DNA from 3 places in the Micromonospora sp. NPDC007271 genome. Region 1 is predicted to be linked to each of the others. Evidence: riboswitches for the same ligand, from Rfam matches in the RefSeq annotation. Region 1 holds a riboswitch; each other region holds the start of a gene.
What was found. Region 1 has a riboswitch for cyclic di-AMP ahead of ABZ570_RS19700 (NlpC/P60 family protein). Riboswitches for the same ligand answer to the same signal wherever they lie in the genome.
Positions count from the first base shown of each region.

Region 2: it holds a riboswitch for cyclic di-AMP, as region 1 does, so the genes downstream of both, ABZ570_RS20665 (hypothetical protein) here and ABZ570_RS19700 (NlpC/P60 family protein) in region 1, are expected to answer to the same signal.
Region 3: it holds a riboswitch for cyclic di-AMP, as region 1 does, so the genes downstream of both, ABZ570_RS09760 (hypothetical protein) here and ABZ570_RS19700 (NlpC/P60 family protein) in region 1, are expected to answer to the same signal.

Region 1 covers NZ_JBEYER010000052.1:35,867-42,548, reverse strand. Annotated here, with positions in the region: gene ABZ570_RS19710 (C40 family peptidase) at 1-307, shown strand, start outside; gene ABZ570_RS19705 (N-acetylmuramoyl-L-alanine amidase) at 370-2,418, opposite strand; cyclic di-AMP (ydaO/yuaA leader) riboswitch at 2,625-2,760, shown strand; gene ABZ570_RS19700 (NlpC/P60 family protein) at 2,875-3,807, shown strand; gene dcd (dCTP deaminase) at 3,879-4,457, opposite strand; gene ABZ570_RS19690 (pyridoxamine 5'-phosphate oxidase family protein) at 4,536-5,081, shown strand; gene ABZ570_RS19685 (zinc metalloprotease) at 5,148-6,131, opposite strand; tRNA gene ABZ570_RS19680 (tRNA-Gly) at 6,376-6,449, shown strand; gene ABZ570_RS19675 (hypothetical protein) at 6,626-6,682, opposite strand, start outside.
Region 2 covers NZ_JBEYER010000056.1:40,220-46,901, forward strand. Annotated here, with positions in the region: gene ABZ570_RS20655 (AAA family ATPase) at 1-1,978, shown strand, start outside; gene ABZ570_RS20660 (cation diffusion facilitator family transporter) at 2,057-2,971, shown strand; cyclic di-AMP (ydaO/yuaA leader) riboswitch at 3,115-3,247, shown strand; gene ABZ570_RS20665 (hypothetical protein) at 3,252-4,316, shown strand; gene ABZ570_RS20670 (hypothetical protein) at 4,437-5,018, shown strand; gene ABZ570_RS20675 (SRPBCC family protein) at 4,906-5,358, opposite strand; gene ABZ570_RS20680 (STAS domain-containing protein) at 5,807-6,166, opposite strand; gene ABZ570_RS20685 (hypothetical protein) at 6,598-6,682, shown strand, end outside.
Region 3 covers NZ_JBEYER010000019.1:36,401-43,082, reverse strand. Annotated here, with positions in the region: gene ABZ570_RS09765 (carbonic anhydrase) at 76-723, shown strand; gene ABZ570_RS09760 (hypothetical protein) at 720-1,739, opposite strand; cyclic di-AMP (ydaO/yuaA leader) riboswitch at 1,743-1,874, opposite strand; gene ABZ570_RS09755 (YibE/F family protein) at 2,029-3,345, opposite strand; gene ABZ570_RS09750 (metal-sensitive transcriptional regulator) at 3,498-3,797, opposite strand; gene ABZ570_RS09745 (copper ion binding protein) at 3,891-4,100, shown strand; gene ABZ570_RS09740 (hypothetical protein) at 4,138-5,037, shown strand; gene ABZ570_RS09735 (heavy metal translocating P-type ATPase) at 5,052-6,682, shown strand, end outside.

The DNA of each region.
Region 1 (6,682 bases):
CGGCGACCCGTACGTGTGGGGTGCCACCGGCCCGAACTCGTTCGACTGCTCCGGCCTCACCCAGTACGCCTACAAGGCGGCGGGCATCTACCTCACCCACTTCACCGGCGCGCAGTGGAGGGAGGGCAAGGCGGTGTCCCGCAGCGAGGCGCGCCCCGGCGACCTGGTCTTCTTCTACGGCGACCTGCACCACGTCGGCCTCTATCTCGGCAACGGGCTGATGGTGCACGCACCCCGGACCGGCAAACCGGTGCAGGTGAGCTCGATCAGCTACCAGCCGGTCGCGGGCTTCCGCCGGCCCTACTGAGCCTTCCGAACAGCACGAAGGCCCCCGGTCCACGCGGACCGGGGGCCTTCGTTCATGGCCGGTTACTGGGGCGCGCCGACCGCCGCCGGCTGGATCTGCACGTCGTCGAGGTTGACGTACATCACCCGGTGGCCGAACTGGATCTGCACGTACTGGAGCTCGCCGCGGACGACCGTCCGGTCACCCGGGGCTGAGCCGTCGAACGAGACCGCCCGGTAGTACTCGCCCGGCAGGACGCCGCCGACCGCGTACCGCTGACCGGCCGGGAAGGTGTACTGCAGGGGCGAGATGGCCTGGTACGGGATGGTGGACGGGTACGCCTCCCGCTCGGGGTAGGCCCGCCCGTACACCGGGATCCTGGTCTTGCCCGGCTTGGGGGTCACCACGAAGCCGTTCGCCCATTTCGCGGTGGGCGCGGAGGCCGGGTTGTAGAACCACGCCTTCTGGCCGAGGTACCAGATCGCGGTCCAGTCGCCCTGCACGTCGGCGAGGGCGTACGTCTGGCCGGCCGAGGCGCGGGCACCGTGATCCTTGATGTACATGGTGTTCGGCGTACCGTTCGGCCGCAGCCCCAGGTCGTTGACCAGCGGCGCGGTCGGGCTCGGGCCGGTGCGCAGGATGACCGACGACGAGCCGCGCAGGGGGCAGGGCTCAGCCGTCGGCGGCGCCTTCTCTCCCGGTGGGAACGGGGGCTGCTGGTTGCAGCCGTTGAAGGCGGGCTTGTTCGACGCGAAGTCCGGGTCGATCGTGACGAGGCCCGTGTGCGGGGTGCCGGTCGAGTGGAACGGCGCCTTCATCAGGTCGAAGTAGTGCGACCAGTCCCAGTACGGGCCCGGGTCCCAGTGCATCCCGGCGACGTTTCCGGCGGTGATGCCGGGGACGTTGTCGTGGCCGAGGATGTGCTGCCGGTCCAGCGGGATCTGGAACCGTAGCGCCAGGTGCCGGACCAGCTTCGCCGAGGTCCGGTACATCGCCTCGGTGTACCAGGTGCCGTGGCCGGCGAAGCCCTCGTGCTCGATGCCGATGGACTTGGCGTTGACGTACCAGTTGCCGGCCTGCCAGCCGACGTCCTTGGCCTTGATGTGCTGGGCGACGTAGCCGTCCACCGAGCGCAGCGTGTAGTGCCAGCCCAGGTAGGTCACGTCCTGCACCAGCCGCACGCTCGGGCCGAAGTAGCCCTCGGTGTCGTGGATGATGATGTACTCGATCTTCTGCTGCGCCGGCCGGTTGCCGATGTCGTAGTTGCCGTAGTTGAGGTTGCCGCTCTTGTCGATGTACTCGCCGTACGGCGCCGGCACCCACTCGCATGCGAGGCGGACGGGGCACTCGATCCCGTCCGGCCGCTCGGCGCGGCGCAGGCCGAGCTTGTGCAGCCCGGACTCGTCCGGCGTCACCGCCGTGGCGACGAGGGTCACCCGCTGGCCGTCGTCGGTGGTCCGGCTGGCGCCCTGGCCGAGCTGGTCGTACACCTCGTCGGCGAAGGCCGCCGCGGCGTCCTCGGTGTCCGCGCCGGAATACCGGGCCACCGCGCCGTACCAGGCCGCCGGGTCACTGCCGGCCCCGACCGGCCCACCCAGTTCCCTCTGGTACGACGCGAGCAGTGCCGCCCCGCCCCGGATGTTGGCGAGGGCGTCGGTGCGCAGCGTCTCCTTCGACTCGCCGGTGAGATCGGCGGCGGCATCGAGGGTCTGCAGCGACGCCTGGGGCAGGACGTCTCCGGATGGCACGGCGGCGGCGGTCAGGTCGAGGGAGAGCGGCCGGGACTCGTCGCCGCGGGGGTCCTCGTCCTCGTCCACATGGGCGCTGGCCGGGGTCGAGGCGACCTGCGCGGCGTCGGTCAGGTGCATCGGACCGTAGCCGCCGCTGGTGCTGGGCTGGCCCGCGTGGGTGTCCCAGCGGGATTCCAGGTACGAGATGCCGAGCAGCACGCTCTGCGGCACGCCGTACTCCGCCGCCGCGGCGGCGTACTGCTGCTGGCGGTCCTGGGGGTCGGTGGTCCCGGCGGTGAGGGGCGCCGCCGCGGTGGGACCGCTGATCGCGAAAGCGGTGGCCGCCGCGACGGCGGCGGCCAGCAGCATCCGTCTGCGCGATGGCAGGGCTGTGAGGTGCATCGAACCTCCAGATAGGGATGGGGGTCACTGCGTCCTCACCCTCACTCGCGCATGGCCTTTGGTCAATACCTTTCCGGGTAACGATGTAACCCGAAAGAAATCTTCATCAGCGGCGGCCCGGCGTCGCGGGTTGCGAATTGATAACGGCGCTCTCTAGTCTGGTCAATCGTCGACCGGTAGGTTCACCGCCCAGCCCGGGTGGTGACGGTCGGACACCGCCGAGTCGCCTGCGGGCGAGCCGGGGACCCAGGTACCTGGGGTGAATCCGCACCACGTGCGGTAGGGCGGCTCCCTTCCCGCCCGAACCCGTCAGCTAACCCGGTAGGCGGTCAGGAAGAAGGAGTACGGAGCCTGGTGGCACACCATGCCCCGCGGCCACCGTCCGTCCGGTCGCTCCACCGGTCGACGGCTGCGCCGCGTTCACGCTGGTCCCGCTTCACCACCACCCTCGCCGCAGTGGTCGGCACCACGGTCATCCTGACCGGTGGCGCCACGGCGGCTCACGCCGAACCATCGGTCGCCGAGATCGAGCGCCAGATCGACCAGGACTGGAACAAGCTCGAACCGATCATCGAGCAGGTCAACGCCACCCGCGAGGACCTCGCCGCCAAGCGCAAGCAGGCCGCCGCGCTGGCCAAGCGGATCGCCCCGCTGCAGGCCCAGGTCGACCAGGCCCTCGGGCAGGTCGGCGGGCTCGCCGCCGACGCGTACAAGGGCGACAACATCTCCACCGTCAACGCGCTGCTGGGCAGCCGGTCGCCCGGCGAGCTGGTCGACAGCCTGGAACTGCTCGACCGCTTCGCGTACCGCCAGCAGCAGCAGGTGCAGGCCGTGGCCGAGCTGCGCGACCAGCTGGCCGCGAAGAAGAAGCCGCTGGACGACATGATCGCCCAGCTGGCCCGGACCGAGGCCCAGCTGGCGGCCCGGAAGAAGCAGATCGACGCCGAGATCGCGCGGCTGCAGAAGCTGCGGCTCAAGGTGTACGGCAACGGCGGCGGCGGCCCACTGCGCCCGGCGCCCTGCCCCGCCGGCTACCCGGGTGGTCCCGCCGGCGTCGCGGTCAAGTTCGCCTGCGCCCAGATCGGCAAGATCTACGTCTGGGGCGCCGCCGGTCCGGACCACTACGACTGCTCCGGCCTGACGATGGCGGCCTGGGCCAAGGCGGGCGTCTCGCTGCCGCACAACGCCCGGCAGCAGCACGACGTCACCCGGCGGGTGAGCCGCGATCAGCTGCGCCCCGGCGACCTGGTCTTCTACTACAGCGACCTGCACCACGTCGCGATGTACGTCGGCGGTGGCTGGGTGGTGCACGCCTCCCAGTCCGGCAAGCCGATCACGATGAAACGCGTCGACGACGGCCAGATCAACAGCTACGGCCGCCCCGGCTGAGGTGAAAGCAGGGGCCCCCTGTTAACGCCTGCCGTAGCGGAGGGGGCCCCTGTTAACACCGGGCTGGCCGGTCAGCGGGTCGGCCAGGTCCGCCAGTTCTGCCAGGAGCGGCTCGGGGTCGGGCCGCGCTGCCCCTGGTAGCGCGAGCCGTAGACCGCCGAGCCGTACGGGTGCTCGGCCGGCGAGGAGAGCCGGAAGATGCAGAGCTGGCCGATCTTCATGCCCGGCCAGAGGGTGATCGGCAGGTTCGCCACGTTGGAGAGCTCCAGCGTGACGTGCCCGGAGAAGCCCGGGTCGATGAAGCCGGCGGTCGAGTGGGTGAGCAGCCCGAGGCGGCCGAGGCTGGACTTGCCCTCCAGCCGGCCGGCGAGCTGGTCGCCGAGCGAGATCACCTCGAGCGTGGAGGCGAGCACGAACTCGCCGGGGTGCAGCACGAACGGCTCACCCTCGGGCACCTCCACCATCGAGGTCAGGTCGTCCTGCTGCATCGCCGGGTCGATGTGGGTGTAGAGGTGGTTGTTGAAGACCCGGAAGAGCCGGTCCAGGCGTACATCGATGCTGGACGGCTGCACCAGCGCGGGCTCGAAGGGCTCCAGCGCGAGCGTGCCCGCCTCGATCTCGGAGAGCAGGTCGCGGTCGGAGAGCAGCATCGGAACACCATAGCGACCGGTACGGGCGGCCTGCGTGTCGGACTGCGCGATCGTACACTTGTTCGATAGAATGTCCGCATGGCTTCCTGGTCCGAATTCGCCGCCGACGAGCCCGGCCTCGCCGCCGAGATCCGCCTTCTGCTGCAGCAGTACGGGCCGGGTTTCGGCTATCTCGCCACGGTCCGTGCCGACGGGGGCCCCCGGGTCCACCCGGTCTCCCCGGTCATCACCGACGAGGGGCTCTACTGCTTCGTCATCGACTCGCCCAAGCGCCGCGACCTCGAACGCGACGGCCGCTACGCACTGCACTCGTTCCCGCCGGAGGAGAGCGACGACGAGGCGTACGTCACCGGCCGCGCCCGCCCGGTGACCGACCCGGCCACCGTGGCGCGGGTGGCCGAGCTCGGCCGGGCCGCGCCGCAGGTCGACTGGCGGCTGTTCGAGTTCACCGTCGACGTGGCGATGGTGACCCGACGCGACCAGGCGACCCATCTCGGCGCGGGTCGGCCCCAGGTGCGGGTCTGGCTCGACCCTCGGTCGTCGGGGGCGACGCGGCGGGCCGCGGTCGCACCCGAGGGGCGGCGTGGCCGCCACGGCTTCGACACGCGCCGCCCGGCCGCCTGAAGCGCGAAAAGCCGGTGCCGGCCCCGTCGCAGGACGGGACCGGCACCGGCTTGCCGCGTCGGGCTGCTACGCCGCGCGGTAGGCGTTCCACGCGGTCAGCATCCGGCTCGCCTGACCAGGGGTGAACTCGCTCATGCACGAGTCGTAGGTGTAGTCCATGAAGTTGTGGATCGGGTCCAGGCCGGGCGCGGTGCAGGTGTCCCGCCCGGTCGGGCACTGGTATGCCGGCGACGCCTCGGCCGGGGTGTCGCCGACGCTGTCACCCGAGCCGGTGCAACCACCCTGGAAGGTGTGGTAGAGGTTCAGCCAGTGGCCGATCTCGTGGGTGCCCGTGTCGCCCAGGTTGTAGTTGGTCGCGGTGCCGCCCGGCAGCGACTCGCTCAGCACGACCACGCCGTCCATCTTGTCCAGCGTCTTCTTCGGGAAGGTCGCCCAGCCGAGCAGGTTGTCGCTCAGCTCGCCCAGGTACATGTTGAGGGTGTTCTTGCCGCCCTCGCGCAGCGTGGTCTTCATCGACCGCTCCGCCTGTGAGCCGGAGACGATCGGGTACCAGGACGGGTTGGTGACCCGGTTGATCTTCTGGAGCTGGAAGCTGAAGGCGGTCGGGGCGCCGCCGGTCCCACCGCTGTAGGCCTGGTTCAGCACGCTGATCTGCTGGGTGATCATCGAGTCCGGGATGTTGCCACCGGCCCGGGTGCTGTCCCGCTGGATGACGTGCACGACGACCGGGACGGTCACGGCCGCCAGGGGCGTGACCCCGGCACCCGCGCGGAACCGGGTCCGCTCGGCCAGGGCCGCGGCCAGGTCCGCCTCGCGCTCGCGCACCTGCGCGGCGGTCAGTTCGTTCGGGTCATGCCGGACGTGCCCGCCGGCCTTCACCCGGGCGTCCGCGTGGCTGTCGGCCGGCTCGACGCAGCCTGCCGCCGGGGCTGCGGAGAAGGCCGAAGCGGCCGGGGCGACGCCTACCGTGGCCGTGCTGAGCAGCAGCGCGAGGGTCGTCGACGCGACGCCGGCGGCACGCCGGGTCAGCAGGTTGGGACGAAGTCCCATGGGCCCACCTCTTTCTGGCGGCGCGACAGGGGGTATGTCACGCCGTGGCTGAGAACGTGGGGGTGACGTTACAACCGATCGATGAATTTGAAAACGGCCATGGGTTGCCGTTGTGAAACTTCTTCCCGCTCCTGGCCGGCCGGGGTCTCAAGATCGGGTTGGGCTGGTTCGGCGAGGGCGGGGAGGCCCGCTGAGGGTACCTGGGTGCACGGCGGCGGTGACCTCAGGTACAGTGGTGCCGCCTGCGGGTGTAGTTCAATGGCAGAACATCAGCTTCCCAAGCTGACAGTGCGGGTTCGATTCCCGTCACCCGCTCCAACGAGAGGCCCCAGCTCAGGACAGATTCCCTGGCTGGGGCCTTGATCGTTGCTACCGCTTCTTGCGCTGGCCGTGCCCGCTACGTGCCCGATCTCTGCTCCGCTTGATCTGCGCCGGGGCCGTCAGCGATGTGCTCGTCGCGCTCGCGGCGAGTCCTCGGGCACGGCTCGGGGCGGTCACCGTGCCCGATCGGGTGGTGAGCTGTTCTTCGCCGCTTCAGGCAGGTACCACAA
Region 2 (6,682 bases), on a different contig from region 1:
CTTCGGCGCGCTGGTGGAGCGGGACGCGATGGTCTTCCACGCCGCGCAGCGCCGGCACGTGCTGGACGCCGAGCACGAGGGGCTGGTCTTCGGCCGGCTCGACCTGCGTACCCGGCAGGTGCTGCACGTGGGGCGGCTCGGGGTGCGCGGGGAGAACGCGGAGACGCTGGTGGTGGACTGGCGGGCACCGGCCGCCGCCGCCTTCTACCGGGCCACCCCCGCCGAGCCGATGGGCGTGGTACGCCGGCGCACCATCCAGTCGTCGGCGGAGCGGGTCACCCGGATCGAGGACGACCTGCTGGACCCGGAGGCGGCGCCGCCGGACCTGGCGGTGGTCGGTGACGGCGCGCTGCTGGCCACGCTCTCCCGGGCCACCGGCCGGGGCATGCGGGACATCGTCGCCACCATCCAGCGGGAGCAGGACGAGGCGATCCGCTCCCCCGGCTCGGGCGTCACGATCGTCTCCGGCGGTCCGGGCACCGGCAAGACGGCGGTCGCCCTGCACCGGGCCGCGTACCTGCTCTACTCCGACCGCGCCCGGTACGCCGGCGGCGGCATCCTGGTGGTCGGCCCGTCCGGCGTGTTCGTCGAGTACATCGCCTCGGTGCTGCCCTCGCTCGGCGAGGAGACCGCCACCCTGCACTCGCTCGGTTCGCTCTTCCCGGGAATGTCGACGACCCGTACCGACCCGCCGGAGGTGGCGGCGGTGAAGGGGTCGCTGCGGATGCGCCGGGTGCTGGAACGCGCGGTCCGGGACGCGGTGCCGGACTCCCCCACCGAGCTGCGCCTGCTCTACCGGGGCGAACTGCTCCGGCTGGGCCGGGCCGAGCTGGACGCGATCCGGGACCGGGCGCTACCGCGTGGCGCCCGCCGCAACGAGGTGCGCCGGGTCGGCTTCGACGCCGTTCTCGCCGCCCTGTACACCCAGGCCCGGGAGCTGCGGATCGGGCGCCTGCCGGAGCAGCCCGCGTTCGAGGACGAGATCATCGACCGGCCGGAGTTCCGCGAGTTCCTCAAGGCGTGGTGGCCGCGACTGCACCCCCGGCACGTGCTGGGCTGGCTGGCCCGCCCCGAGCGGCTGCGCCGGTACGCCGGCGGCATCCTGGCGGCCGGCGAGATCCGGCTGCTGACCGAGGCGTACCGGAGCCTGGACACCGAGGGGCTGACCATCGCCGACATCGCCCTGCTGGACGAGTTGGACGCGCTGCTCGGCAAGCCGGTCCGGCGGACGAAGCCGAAGCGTGACCCGTTCCAGCTCGCCGGGGGTGTCCGCGAGCTGAGCACGTACGCCGACCGGCAGCGGGCGGCCCGGGCCGCCGTTCGGGAGCGCCCGGAGGACTACCGCGACTACGCCCACGTGGTGGTCGACGAGGCGCAGGACGTCTCGCCGATGCAGTGGCGCATGATCGGCCGGCGCGGCCGGCTGGCTTCCTGGACGGTGGTGGGTGACCCGGCGCAGACCGCCTGGACGGGGGACCCCGGGGAGCTGACCCGGGCCCGGGACCAGGCGCTGGGGCGGCGCCGCCGGTACCGGTACGAGCTGACCACCAACTACCGCAACTCGGCCGAGATCTTCGCGGTGGCGGCGGCGGAGATCCGCCGGCGCTACCCGGACCTGGCGCTGCCGAAGGCGGTGCGCTCCACCGGGGTGCCGCCGGTCGAGCGGACCGTGCCCGCCGCCGAGCTGCCCGCCGCGACCGTGGCCGCGGCCGGCGCGCTGCTGGCCGAGGTCGAGGGTACGGTCGGCGTGATCACGCCGGTGCCGCGCCGGGACGAGGTCGCCGGCTGGCTGGGCGACCTCGGCGGCGCCCGGCTCCAGGTGGTGACCAGCCTCCAGGCCAAGGGCATGGAGTACGACGGCGTGGTGCTGGTGGCGCCGAGCGAGATCCGCGCCGACCCGGGCTCGGGGGTCCGGACGCTCTACGTGGCGCTGTCCCGGGCCACCCAGCGCCTCACCACCCTGGACCCGGTCGGCTGATCCCCACGCTCACTTGCATACATAGCGATGTGAGCATAGATTGGGTCGGGCGGGGGTACGGGGCGGAAGGGTGTGGGCGTGGGCGCAGGTCATGACCACAGCGGCACGGTCACCAACGCCGCGCACCGCCACCAGGGCCGGCTCTGGGCCGCGTTCGGGCTGCTCACCGCCCTGATGCTGGTCGAGGCGGCGGCCGCGTTCGCCACCGGCTCGCTGGCCCTGCTCTCCGACGCCGGGCACATGTTCACCGACGTGCTCGGCATCGGCATGGCGCTCGCCGCGATCACCGCGACCCGGCGCGCCAACGCCGACCCGCAGCGCACCTTCGGCCTCTACCGGCTGGAGGTGCTGGCCGCGCTCGCCAACGCGGTGCTGCTCGGCGCGGTCGCCGCCTACGTGCTCGTCGAGGCGGTACGCCGGTTCGGCGAGCCGCCGGAGGTGCTGGCCGGGCCGATGCTGGCCGTGGCGGTGCTCGGCCTGCTCGCCAACGTGGTCGCGTTCGCGCTGCTGCGCGCCGGCGCACAGGAGAGCATCAACCTGCGCGGCGCGTACCTGGAGGTGCTGGGCGACCTGCTCGGCTCGCTCGGGGTGATCGCCGCCGCCCTGGTCATCACGTTCACCGACTGGTGGTGGGCCGACCCGCTGGTCGCCGTGGCGATCGGGCTGTTCATCCTGCCGCGCACCTGGCGGCTCGGGCGGGCCGCGGTCCGCATCCTGGTCCAGGCCGCCCCGGAGCACCTCCAGGTGACCGCGGTGCGCGACCGGCTGGCCGCGGTGCCCGGCGTCGCCGAGGTGCACGACCTGCACGTCTGGACGCTCACCTCCGGCATGGAGGTGGCCTCGGCGCACCTGACCATGAGCCCCGGCGCGGAGGTGGGCGAGGTGCTGGCCGCGGCGCGGGCCGCCCTGCACGAGGACTTCCGCATCGATCACGCCACGTTGCAGATCGAACCCGGAGCGTCGGCCGGCGCGTGCGGATCAGTCGAGTGGTAATTAGGGCAAACTTAAATCCAAGTGGCTATTGTGACTAGTGACGGCTTCTGTCCGATTTTTCGCCGCGGTTGACGGCGACGGGTCGGAGCAGCGCCGGTAGGCTCGGTCGCGGCCTCCGCCGGGCGGCGCACCACCGGCGCCCGCGGCGGCCGTCGCCTAATCGCCGCGGTACGGCGAGCCGGGGAACCACGTACCTGGGGTGCATCCGCGTCAGCGGTAGGGATCTTCCGTCCCGAACCCGTCAGCTAACCCGGTCGGCGGTTGACGGAAGGACACGTGAATGCCATCTGTGGCACCTGTACGACGGACGGCCGCCCGGTTGGCGGCCCTGCTCGTCGCGGCGCTCGCCCTCGGCGTCGCGACCACGCCGGTCTCCCCCGCCGGGGCGGCCGGCCTGCTCGCCGCGGCGCCCGGCGACGACGAGGGCGGCACCCCGGCACTGCGCGCCCAGCTCGATGCGGCCAGCAAGGGCTGGCTGGACGCACGGGCCGCGCTGAACCGGTCGGTGCAGCGGCAGCAGCAGCTCGCCGCCCAGCTCAAGACGATCAACGCCGAGCTGGGCGTACGCGACGCCAAGGTCGGCGAGATCGCCGGGGTCGCGTACCGGACCGGGCGGCTCGGCACGGCCGCGGCGCTGCTCGGCAGCGGCAGCCCGCAGGGCTTGATGGACCGGGCCGCCACGCTGCAACAGGTCGCCGCGCAGGAGGACCGCGCGCTGCGCGACCTGATCGACACCCGGGACCAGGCGACCCGCACGCAGGCCGAGCTCAGCGCCGAGATCCGAAATCAGCGCAAGCAGGTCGCCGTGATGGCCAAGCGCAAGGAGCAGGCGGAACACGCGCTGGAGGTGGCCAACAAGCGGGCCGCCACCGCCGCCGCCAGCGGCGGCAGCGTGCAGGGCACCTCCAGCGCCAACGCCAAGCCGGCGCCGCGCAACGCCAACGGCTCGTGGCCCGCGGAGTCGTGCAGCGTCAACGACCCGACCCCGGCGAACGGCTGCATCACCCCGCGCATGCTGCACGCGCTCCAGGAGGCCAAGGCCGCCGGATTCACCCGCTACGTCTCCTGCTACCGGCCCAGCGGCTCCGGTGAGCACCCCAAGGGGCGGGCCTGCGACTTCGCCGCCCAGAAGGACGGCTTCGGCGGGGTGGCCACCGGCGGCGACCGGACGTACGGCAACAACCTGGCCGCCTACTTCATCCGCAACGCCGACCCGCTCGCCGTGCTCTATGTGATCTGGTTCAAGCAGATCTGGCTGCCCAGCAGCGGTTGGAAGGCGTACAGCGGCGGCAACGGCGACCCGTCCAGCGATCACACCAACCACGTGCACCTGTCGGTGTACTGAGGGCCCGCGGGTGGCCCGCCGTCGGGCGGGCCACCTGCGGTCGCCTACGTCCACCGACGTACGCCGGGTGTCGCCGCGCGCCCCACGACGCCGGGCCGGCGAGGGCCGAGCATCTCCGGTATGAAGCAACTCTCTCCCACCGGACGCAAGGCCCTGCTCACCCTGCACCTGGTCACCTCGCTGGGCTGGCTCGGCGCCGACCTGGGGCTGCTCGCCCTCGGCGTGGCCGGGCTGCGCGGGGCCGACCCCGAGGTGGTCTACCCGGCGGCGGGGCTGCTGGTCACGTACCTCTTCGCCCCGCTGAGCGTGCTGGTCTGGCTGATCGGGCTGGCCAGCGCGCTGCTCACCCCGTGGGGTCTGCTGCGCTGGCGGTGGGTGCTGGTGAAGTTCGTGATCACCACGGCGATGCTCGGCCTGGTGCTGCTGCTGCTCACCCCGACCGTGCGTCGGCTCGGCGAACTCGGGCCTGACCTCGCCGCCCGGGACCGACTGGACCTGGTCGTCCCGCCGGCGGTCTCCAGCACCCTGTTGATCGTCACGACCGTGCTGTCCACCTACAAGCCGTGGGGGCGGCTGGTCCCCGCCAGGCTCAGCCCGCCTGCCTCTCCAGGGCCGCCCCGAGCCGGCTGGCCAGGCCGAGGTGGGCCGCCCGAGCCTGCCGGAAGGCGTACCCGAACAGCGGCGCCGGGGCGGAGAGGGTGATCTCGACGTCGACCCGCACCACGCCGTCCGGCTCGTCCCGCAGGCGGGTGTGGTTGCGGACCGTGGTGGCCGGTTGCTGGCGGGCCACCGTCACCACCTCGTCCTCCGTGGCGATCAGCACGTCCGCCTGGTAGGTGACCGGGAAGTGCAGCGGCCCGAATTCCAGCCGGTCCGTGATCGCGTAGCTGGCCAGCGCACCGGGCCGGGGCGGCAGCTGGCGGACCCGGACGATCAGCGGATGCAGCTCGCCCTGGCGGGTCAGGTCGCTGAGCAGGGCGACCGCGTCCGTCCGGGTGCAGCGGGCCTGCACGGTGTAGCTGAAAGTGTCGCTGCTGAGCAACGCCGTACTCCCTTGCCGTCGGCGATCCGGACGATCGTCCCGTAACCGAGGCCCGCTGGCAACGGTCGCCGAGAGCGTACGGAAGCTGCGGGCTGGTGCCCGCCTCGCGTGCCGCCGGTAACTGTGGGTGATAGTCGCCGTCAAAGGTATGCCGTCACCGAGCGTGACGGCGCCGTGGACACCTCTGCGCGAGGCTGCTACCGCCTCAGCCAGATGACCAGCGGAAACTCGGGAAGCAGGGGCCACCGGAAAACCTTCCTCGCCCCCCTTTGCTTTGCAGCCATATCCGCAGCCAAGAACCGTGCGTGACCGTTGCGTGGGTGGCTGCAGAGCAAAGGCAAGGGTGAGTGGTGGGTGCGGGCTGGCCCGCATTCACTCGACGTGACCGTGGTCGGTGCGCTGCCGGGGCCTGACCGGCCGCCACCACTCAGCTGGGCTGCACCCGCGCTCAGGCGCCGGGCAGCACCTGGGGGGTGCTGTCGGCGAAGTACGGCTCGGGGGCGCCGAAGAGGCCCAGCAGGCCGGTGACCCAGAGCTGGCGGTGCACGAACCGGCTCGGCTCGGTGACCACCAGCTTCACGCCGCTGACCTCGGCGGTCTGGAAGCCGGCGACCAGGGCGCTGATGCCGACGGAGTCGATGAAGGTGACCAACCGCATGTTCAGCTCGATCCGGGACGGGCGGCCCTTCGCGAGCACCTCAGCGACCGCTTCCCGCACCTCGTACGCGGTGTCGACGTCGATCTCGCCCCGCGGCGCGATCTGGATGACACCACCCGGCAACACCGACTGCACGATCGACAGGCTCACGCGAGCACCTCCACTCGCCCGTACGGGCGCCTCATCAGTACGCGGGCCGCGACCGAGAGTATTCCTCCGATGGCCTCGGTCGCCACCCCTCGGGATGGGCAATTCGCGAACTGGGCACACCTGGGCATCCCAGTCCGGATCCTCCAGCTCCTGTTCTTCCCGGACGACACTTCTCATTCTCCAACGACCGGCCGGGGTCGGTCGATCCGCCGACCCAGGGTAGCCGCCCGCCACCGGTCCGGCACGCATCCGGTGCCGGCGCGTTCGAGCGGTTGGTCCTGTCCCGCCCCACCGGCGGCACCTGGCCTGGCCTGGCCTGGTTTGCCGCGACCCCGGCCGGGGCACTGCCCAGGTGAGCGCACCGTCACCCCGCCGGATGACCGCCGGAGTCCGAAGTGGCCGCCGGACTTCGCCCCCGAGGAGGTAACACCATGTTCGGAACCACTCTGCTGGACCATCGCAGCAAGCCGGAGCGGATCACGGACCAGGCGTGGCAGCACCTGGCCTCCGCCGTCG
Region 3 (6,682 bases), on a different contig from region 1:
CCGTGGTTGGCGCGGCCGTCTCCGCCGCCGACCTGGGCTGACCAGGTCGTTCCCCGCGAGGACGAGGTGACTGCCGTGACGTCGATCACTCCCGCCCATGCGCTCGCCGAGCTGTACGCCGGCAACCGGCGCTTCGTCACCGGCGTACCCCGTCATCCGAATCAGGACGCCGATCACCGCGCCGCCGTCGCCGACGGCCAGCACCCGTTCGCGGTGATCGTCGGCTGCTCCGACTCCCGGCTCGCCGCGGAGATCATCTTCGACCGTGGCCTCGGCGACCTCTTCGTGGTGCGCACCGCCGGCCACACCGTCGGCCCCGAGGTGCTCGGCAGCGTCGAGTACGCGGTGACCGTCCTCGGCGTCCCGCTGGTCGTGGTGCTCGGCCACGACTCGTGCGGGGCGGTGCAGGCCGCGCGCGAGGCGGTCGCCACCGGCACGTCCCCGGCCGGGCACCTCGGCGCGGTGGTCGAGGCCGTCGTGCCCAGCCTGCGCCGGGCCGCCCGGCAGGGCGTCGAGGACGTGGACGGGATCGTCGACATCCACATCGCGCAGACCGTGGAGGCGCTGCTGGCCCGTTCCACCGTGCTCGCCGAGTGGGTGTCCGCCGGCCGGTGCGGGGTGGTCGGGATGTCGTACCGGCTCAACGCGGGCGAGGTGCGGACGGTGGCCGAGGCGCCGGCCGGCACGCCGACCACGGCGGCGGCCGACCGGGTCGGCGGTTAGAGCAGCGACATGTGGACGTGGTCGGTGTGGTCGGAGGGCCCGCTGTAGGACTTCCAGCCGGTCGCCGGGAACCAGATCTGCCGGTTCCAGATCACGTAGTAGATGCCCAGCCGGTCGGCGTTGCGAATGAGGAACGCGGCGAGGTTGTTGCCGTACATCCGCATGTCGTTGTTGTGCCAGCGCGCGAAGCCGCTCCTCTGCAACGACCAGTCGCAGGCCCGGCCCTTGGGATGCTCCCACGGCCCGCCCGGCCGGTAACAGCCGGCGAAGCGGTCGAAGCCGGCGCGCCGGACCTCCTTGTAGGCGTGCAGGGTGCGCGGGGTGATGTAGCCCGAGGTGGTGGGATCCTTCACGCTGCGTGACTCGGGCTTCCAGTCCCCGTCGGCGGTGCGACCGGGCCCGATCCGGGCGACCGGAGAGGTGGCCGAGACCAGGCCGCCGGTGAAGCCGCGCCCGCCCACCAGCGCCAACGCCTTCTCCGCCTCGGCCTTCTGCCGGGCCATGGCGTTCTTCTGCTTCTGCTGCTCCCGCACCTCGACGTCGAGTGCGATCTTGGCCTGCTCCGCGCGGGTCTTCGCCTCGTTGACCGCCGCGAGCTTCTGCGCGTTGACCATGTTCAGCTCGTCCAGCGCGGCGGCCCGTCGGACGAACGAGTCGGGCGTGTTGCTCTCCAGCAGCATGGCCAGGGCGCCGATCCGGCCGGTGCGGTACGACTGCGCGGCGATCTGGCCCACCTGCGGGCGCAGCGCGTCGAGCTCGGCCTGGGTCGCGCTCACCTCGAGGGCCAGTTGGAGCTGGCGCTTCTTCGACTTCTCCAGCTTCGCCTTGGCCTGCAGGTAGCCACGGTTCGCGGCGGCGATGACATCCGTGATGAGCGGCCGGTCGTCGTCCTCCTCGTGCCCCGAGGGGGTGGGGGTGCCGGGTTCGGCCATGGCCGGGGTCGGTCCGGCGGCGAGGGTGAACGCAGCGAGTACGGCCACCACGGGTGTCAACCAGCGGCGCAGGGGTGCCGTCACAGTCTTCCCTTCCATCGACCGCCGACCGGGTTAGCTGCCGGGTTCGGGACGGAAGCAGCCCCTACCGCTGGCGCGGATTCACCCCAGGTACCTGGTTCCCCGGCTCGCCCTCGGGCGATTGGGCGGTGGCACCGCAGGCGCCGGTGCGCGCCTCCAGCGGTGACCGGCAGCGAGGTTACCCGAGAGCCCCCACCGTGATCTACGCCCGGAAGCCGACCAATAGTGCGATTTTGCCGTTGCCGTGCGTGACCAGCATCGCGTTGGACGCCGATCGTCACGCTGTGGAGTGTCACCATGCGGCGTCCGTACTCCCGCCCGGGCCGCGCCGTCCGGCGACCGCCCCGCCGAGTGCCTCCAGTGCGGCGTCCCGCTCGGTCGGCGGCCGGGCGGCCGGGGGTGCCGGCGGCTCGACGTCCGCCCGGTTGCCCCCGCGGGCGGGGGCCACCAGCGCGGCCAGACCGGTGGTCAGCGGTACGGCGGCGATCAGGCCGAGCGTGGCCACCGTGCTGCGGACGATCTCCGTGGCCATGAACTCGCTGGTCAGAATCTGGGTCAACGGGCGCGAGTCGGCGACGAGCAGGAGCAGCAGCGGCAGCGAGGCGCCCGCGTACGCCAGCACGATGGTGTTGACCGTGGAGGCGATGTGCGCCCGGCCCACCCGGGTGGCCGCCCGGTAGAGCTGGAGCCGGGACAGTCCCGGGTTCGCGTACGCCAGCTCGGTGACCGTGGCGGCCTGGGTGACGGTGACGTCGTCCAGCACGCCGAGCGAGCCGATGATGATGCCGGCCAGGAGCAGCCCGTGCAGGTCGACGTCCTGCTGGAACATCGACAGGGTGGTCGCGTCCTCGTCGCCGAAGCCGGTGAGGTGGGTGGCCGCGATGGTGAGGGCGCCGAGAACCCCGGTCAGCACCAGGCTGCCCAGTGTGCCGAGCACCGCCACCGAGGTCTGGGCGGTGATCCCGTGGGTCAGATAGAGCACCACGAACATGATCAGCGCGGCTCCGACGATCGCCACCAGCAGCGGCGACTGGCCGGCAGCGATCCCGGGCAGCACGAAACCGAGCAGGATCGTGAAGCTCGCGATCAGGCCGCCCAGCGCGGCCAGCCCGCGCCAGCGGCCGAACGCGACGATGACGACGGAGAACAGCACGGCCAACCAGATCAGCGGTTTACCGCGCTGGTGCTCGGCGATCTGGTAGCTCTTTGCCGCTGGATCGGCCGGATCCGTCAGCTCGACCAGGACGATCTCGTCGCCCACCTCGACCCGGGGCGCCCCGGGCCCGGCCGGGATCGGCACCTCGATCTGCCGCCCGGCGTCCGGGCCCTGCTCGGCGGTGACGGTGACCGTCCCGCACGGACCGGTCGGCCCATCCGAGCCGCCCTCCGGCGTCCCCGGGGCCGGTGGGCAGGGCTCGCTCACCACCCGGGCCACCGTGCCGTGGTATCGCGGCACGTCCGCGCCGGCCGTCGGCTCGTGGGTCCCGCGCGGCCAGAGCACGAGCGCGGCGACCACCGTGGCCAGGAAGAGCGGCACCACCGCCACGACGAGGATCCGTCGTACCCGCGGCGGGGCGGACGGTGCGGGACGGGTGTGATCGGCACCCATGACGGCTCTCCCAACGATTCACGACGGAACACGTTTCGCCCGGACCGGGCGATTCGCCCGGTTTCTGGCAGGGGGCGACGAGCCTCGCCAGGCCCAACGAACCGGACGACCCGATTGAATCGGCCCCGGACCCGGCGAGTCCTGCCAGCCGTTCAGCCGCGCTTCAGCAGCCGGCCGACGGCGGCCATCATCTCGGTGGCCATCTCGTCGGCGCGGCCCTCGGCGGCGCCCTCCCGCATGCAGTGCCGGGCGTGCCCGTCGAGCAGGCCCAGGCCGACCTTGTCCAGGGCGGCCTGGATGGCGGAGATCTGGGTCAGCACGTCGATGCAGTAGCGGTCGTCCTCGACCATCTTCTCGATGCCGCGGACCTGGCCCTCGATGCGGCGGAGCCGCGCGAGCAGCTGATCCTTGCTGGCGGTGTAGCCCCGGGTCGGGGTCGTCGGTGCGGTCATGGCGTCGAGGATAGCGTACCCCTGAGGGGTATGATATGTTCCTGTCCGCGGCCGATACCCCCACCGGGTACTGGTAATGGAGGGAGATTCGCGATGGTCACCAGCACGTACCAGGTCAAGGGCATGACCTGCGGGCACTGCGTCAACGCGGTCAGCGCCGAGGTGGGCGCGATCCCGGGCGTCAGCGACGTCCAGGTCGACCTGGCCTCCGGTCAGGTCACCGTCACCAGTGAGAGCCCGTTGGACGCGGGGACCGTCCGCGCCGCCGTCGACGAGGCCGGCTACGACCTCGTCGAGGCGTGACGAGTCCCCAGGACCCGAAGAAACCGAGGTAGCACCGATGAACACGGCGACGAAGCTGAGCGGCTTCACCCTCGGCCTCGCGGCGGTGTTCGGCGCGGCGTACGGGGTCGGTCACCTGTCCGGCCCCGTCACGCCCGCCGCCGAGACCCGCCACGACGCCACCGAGCCCGGCCACACCGACGGCGACCACGCGGCCGCCGCCACCGACCACCTGCCCGGCGGGCTCCTCGTCTCCGACCGCGGCTACACCCTTGCGCCGGTGACCGCGCCCGCCGGAGAGTTCGCCTTCCGGATCACCGGCCCGGACGGCCGGCCGGTCACCCGTTACGACGTGGCGCACGACAAGCGCATGCACCTGATCGTCGCGCGGCGCGACCTCTCCGGCTTCCGGCACGTCCACCCGGAACTGGCCCCCGACGGCACCTGGCGGGTCGCCTCGCCGCTCGCCGGGCCGGGTGTCTGGCGGGCGTTCGCCGACTTCACCCCGACCGGCGGCGAGGCGCTGACGCTCGGGGTCGACGTCACCGTCCCCGGCCCCCTGGTGGACCGGCCGCTGCCGCCACCCGCCACCAGCACCACCGTCGACGGCTACACGGTCACCCTCAGCGGCGCCCCGCAGCCCGGCCGCACCAGCCGGCTCACCCTGACCGTGAGCCGGGACGGCCGACCGCTCACCGACCTGCAGCCCTACCTCGGGGCGTACGGGCACCTGGTGGCGCTGCGGCAGGGCGACCTGGCGTACCTGCACGTGCACCCGGAGGGCGCGCCCGGCGACGGGCTGACTCCGGCCGGGCCGGCGGTCATCTTCTCCGCCGAGGTGCCCTCGGCCGGGACGTACCGCCTCTTCCTGGACTTCCGGCACGGCGGCGCGGTGCACACCGCCGAATTCACCGTCGTGGCCGGCGACCCGGGCGCCCCGGGTCACGGGCACAATTGACTGGAGGTGCCGTGATGACATCCACCGCCAAGTCCCTGCCGGTCGCGCCGAACCAGATCGAACTCGCGATCGGGGGCATGACCTGCGCCTCCTGCGCCGCCCGGATCGAGAAGAAGCTCAACCGGATGGACGGCGTCGAGGCCACGGTCAACTACGCCACCGAGAAGGCCAGCGTCCGGTACGCCGACGACGTCACCCCGGACGACCTGATCGCCACCGTGGAGAAGACCGGCTACACGGCCGCCGTGCCGGCACCCGCCACGGCCGACGCCGAGGCGACCACCGAGCCGGTGGACGAGCTGCGCGGGCTGCGTACCCGGCTCTCGGTGTCGGTCGCGCTGGCCGTGCCGGTGATCGCGCTGGCCATGGTGCCGGCCTGGCAGTTCACCTACTGGCAGTGGCTGTCGCTGACCCTGGCCGCCCCGGTCGTGGTCTACGGCGGGCTGCCGTTCCACCGGGCCGCCTGGATCAACCTGCGGCACGGCGCGGCGACCATGGACACCCTGGTGTCGCTGGGCACCCTCGCCGCGTTCGGCTGGTCGCTCTGGGCACTGTTCCTCGGTGACGCCGGGATGCCCGGGATGACCCACCCGTTCCGCCTCGACATCACCCGCAGCGACGGGGCCGGCAACATCTACCTGGAGGCGGCGGCCGGGGTGACGGTGTTCATCCTCGCCGGCCGCTACTTCGAGGCCCGGTCCAAGCGGACCGCCGGCGCCGCCCTGCGCGCCCTGCTCGAGCTGGGCGCCAAGGACGTCGCGGTGCTCCGCGGCGACCGGGAGACCCGGATCCCGGTGGACCAGCTCGCGGTCGGGGACCGGTTCGTGGTCCGGCCCGGGGAGAAGGTCGCCACCGACGGCGTGGTCGAGGAGGGCACGTCGGCGGTCGACGCCAGCATGCTCACCGGCGAGTCCGTCCCGGTCGAGGTCGGGCCGGGCGACACCGTCGTCGGCGCCACCGTCAACGCCGGCGGCCGGCTGGTCGTCCGGGCCACCCGGGTCGGCGGCGACACCCAGCTCGCCCAGATGGCGAAGCTGGTGGAGCAGGCGCAGACCGGCAAGGCGGCCGTGCAGCGGCTGGCGGACCGGATCTCCGGGGTCTTCGTACCGATCGTGATCGCGCTGGCCGCCGGCACGCTGGGCTGGTGGCTCGGCAGCGGGGCGGGGACCACGGCCGCCTTCACGGCAGCGGTGGCCGTGCTGATCATCGCCTGCCCGTGCGCCCTCGGGCTGGCCACCCCGACCGCGCTGCTGGTCGGCACCGGGCGGGGAGCCCAGCTCGGCATCCTCATCAAGGGACCCGAGGTGCTGGAGTCCACCCGCCAGGTGGACACCGTGGTGCTGGACAAGACCGGCACGGTCACCACCGGGAAGATGACCCTGGTCGACGTGCTTCCCGTCGCCGGCCAGGACCCTGCCGAGCTGCTGCGGCTGGCCGGCGCGCTGGAGGCCGCGTCCGAGCACCCGATCGCGCGGGCGATCGCCGACGGGGCGGCGGAGGCGGGGGCGGTGCCCGCGGTCACCGGCTTCGCCAACACCGAGGGGCTGGGGGTGACCGGTTCGGTCGACGGCCGGAACATGGTGGTCGGACGGCTCCGGTTGCTGCGGGAGCGGGGTCTCGACGTGCCGGAGGAGGTCGTGCGGGC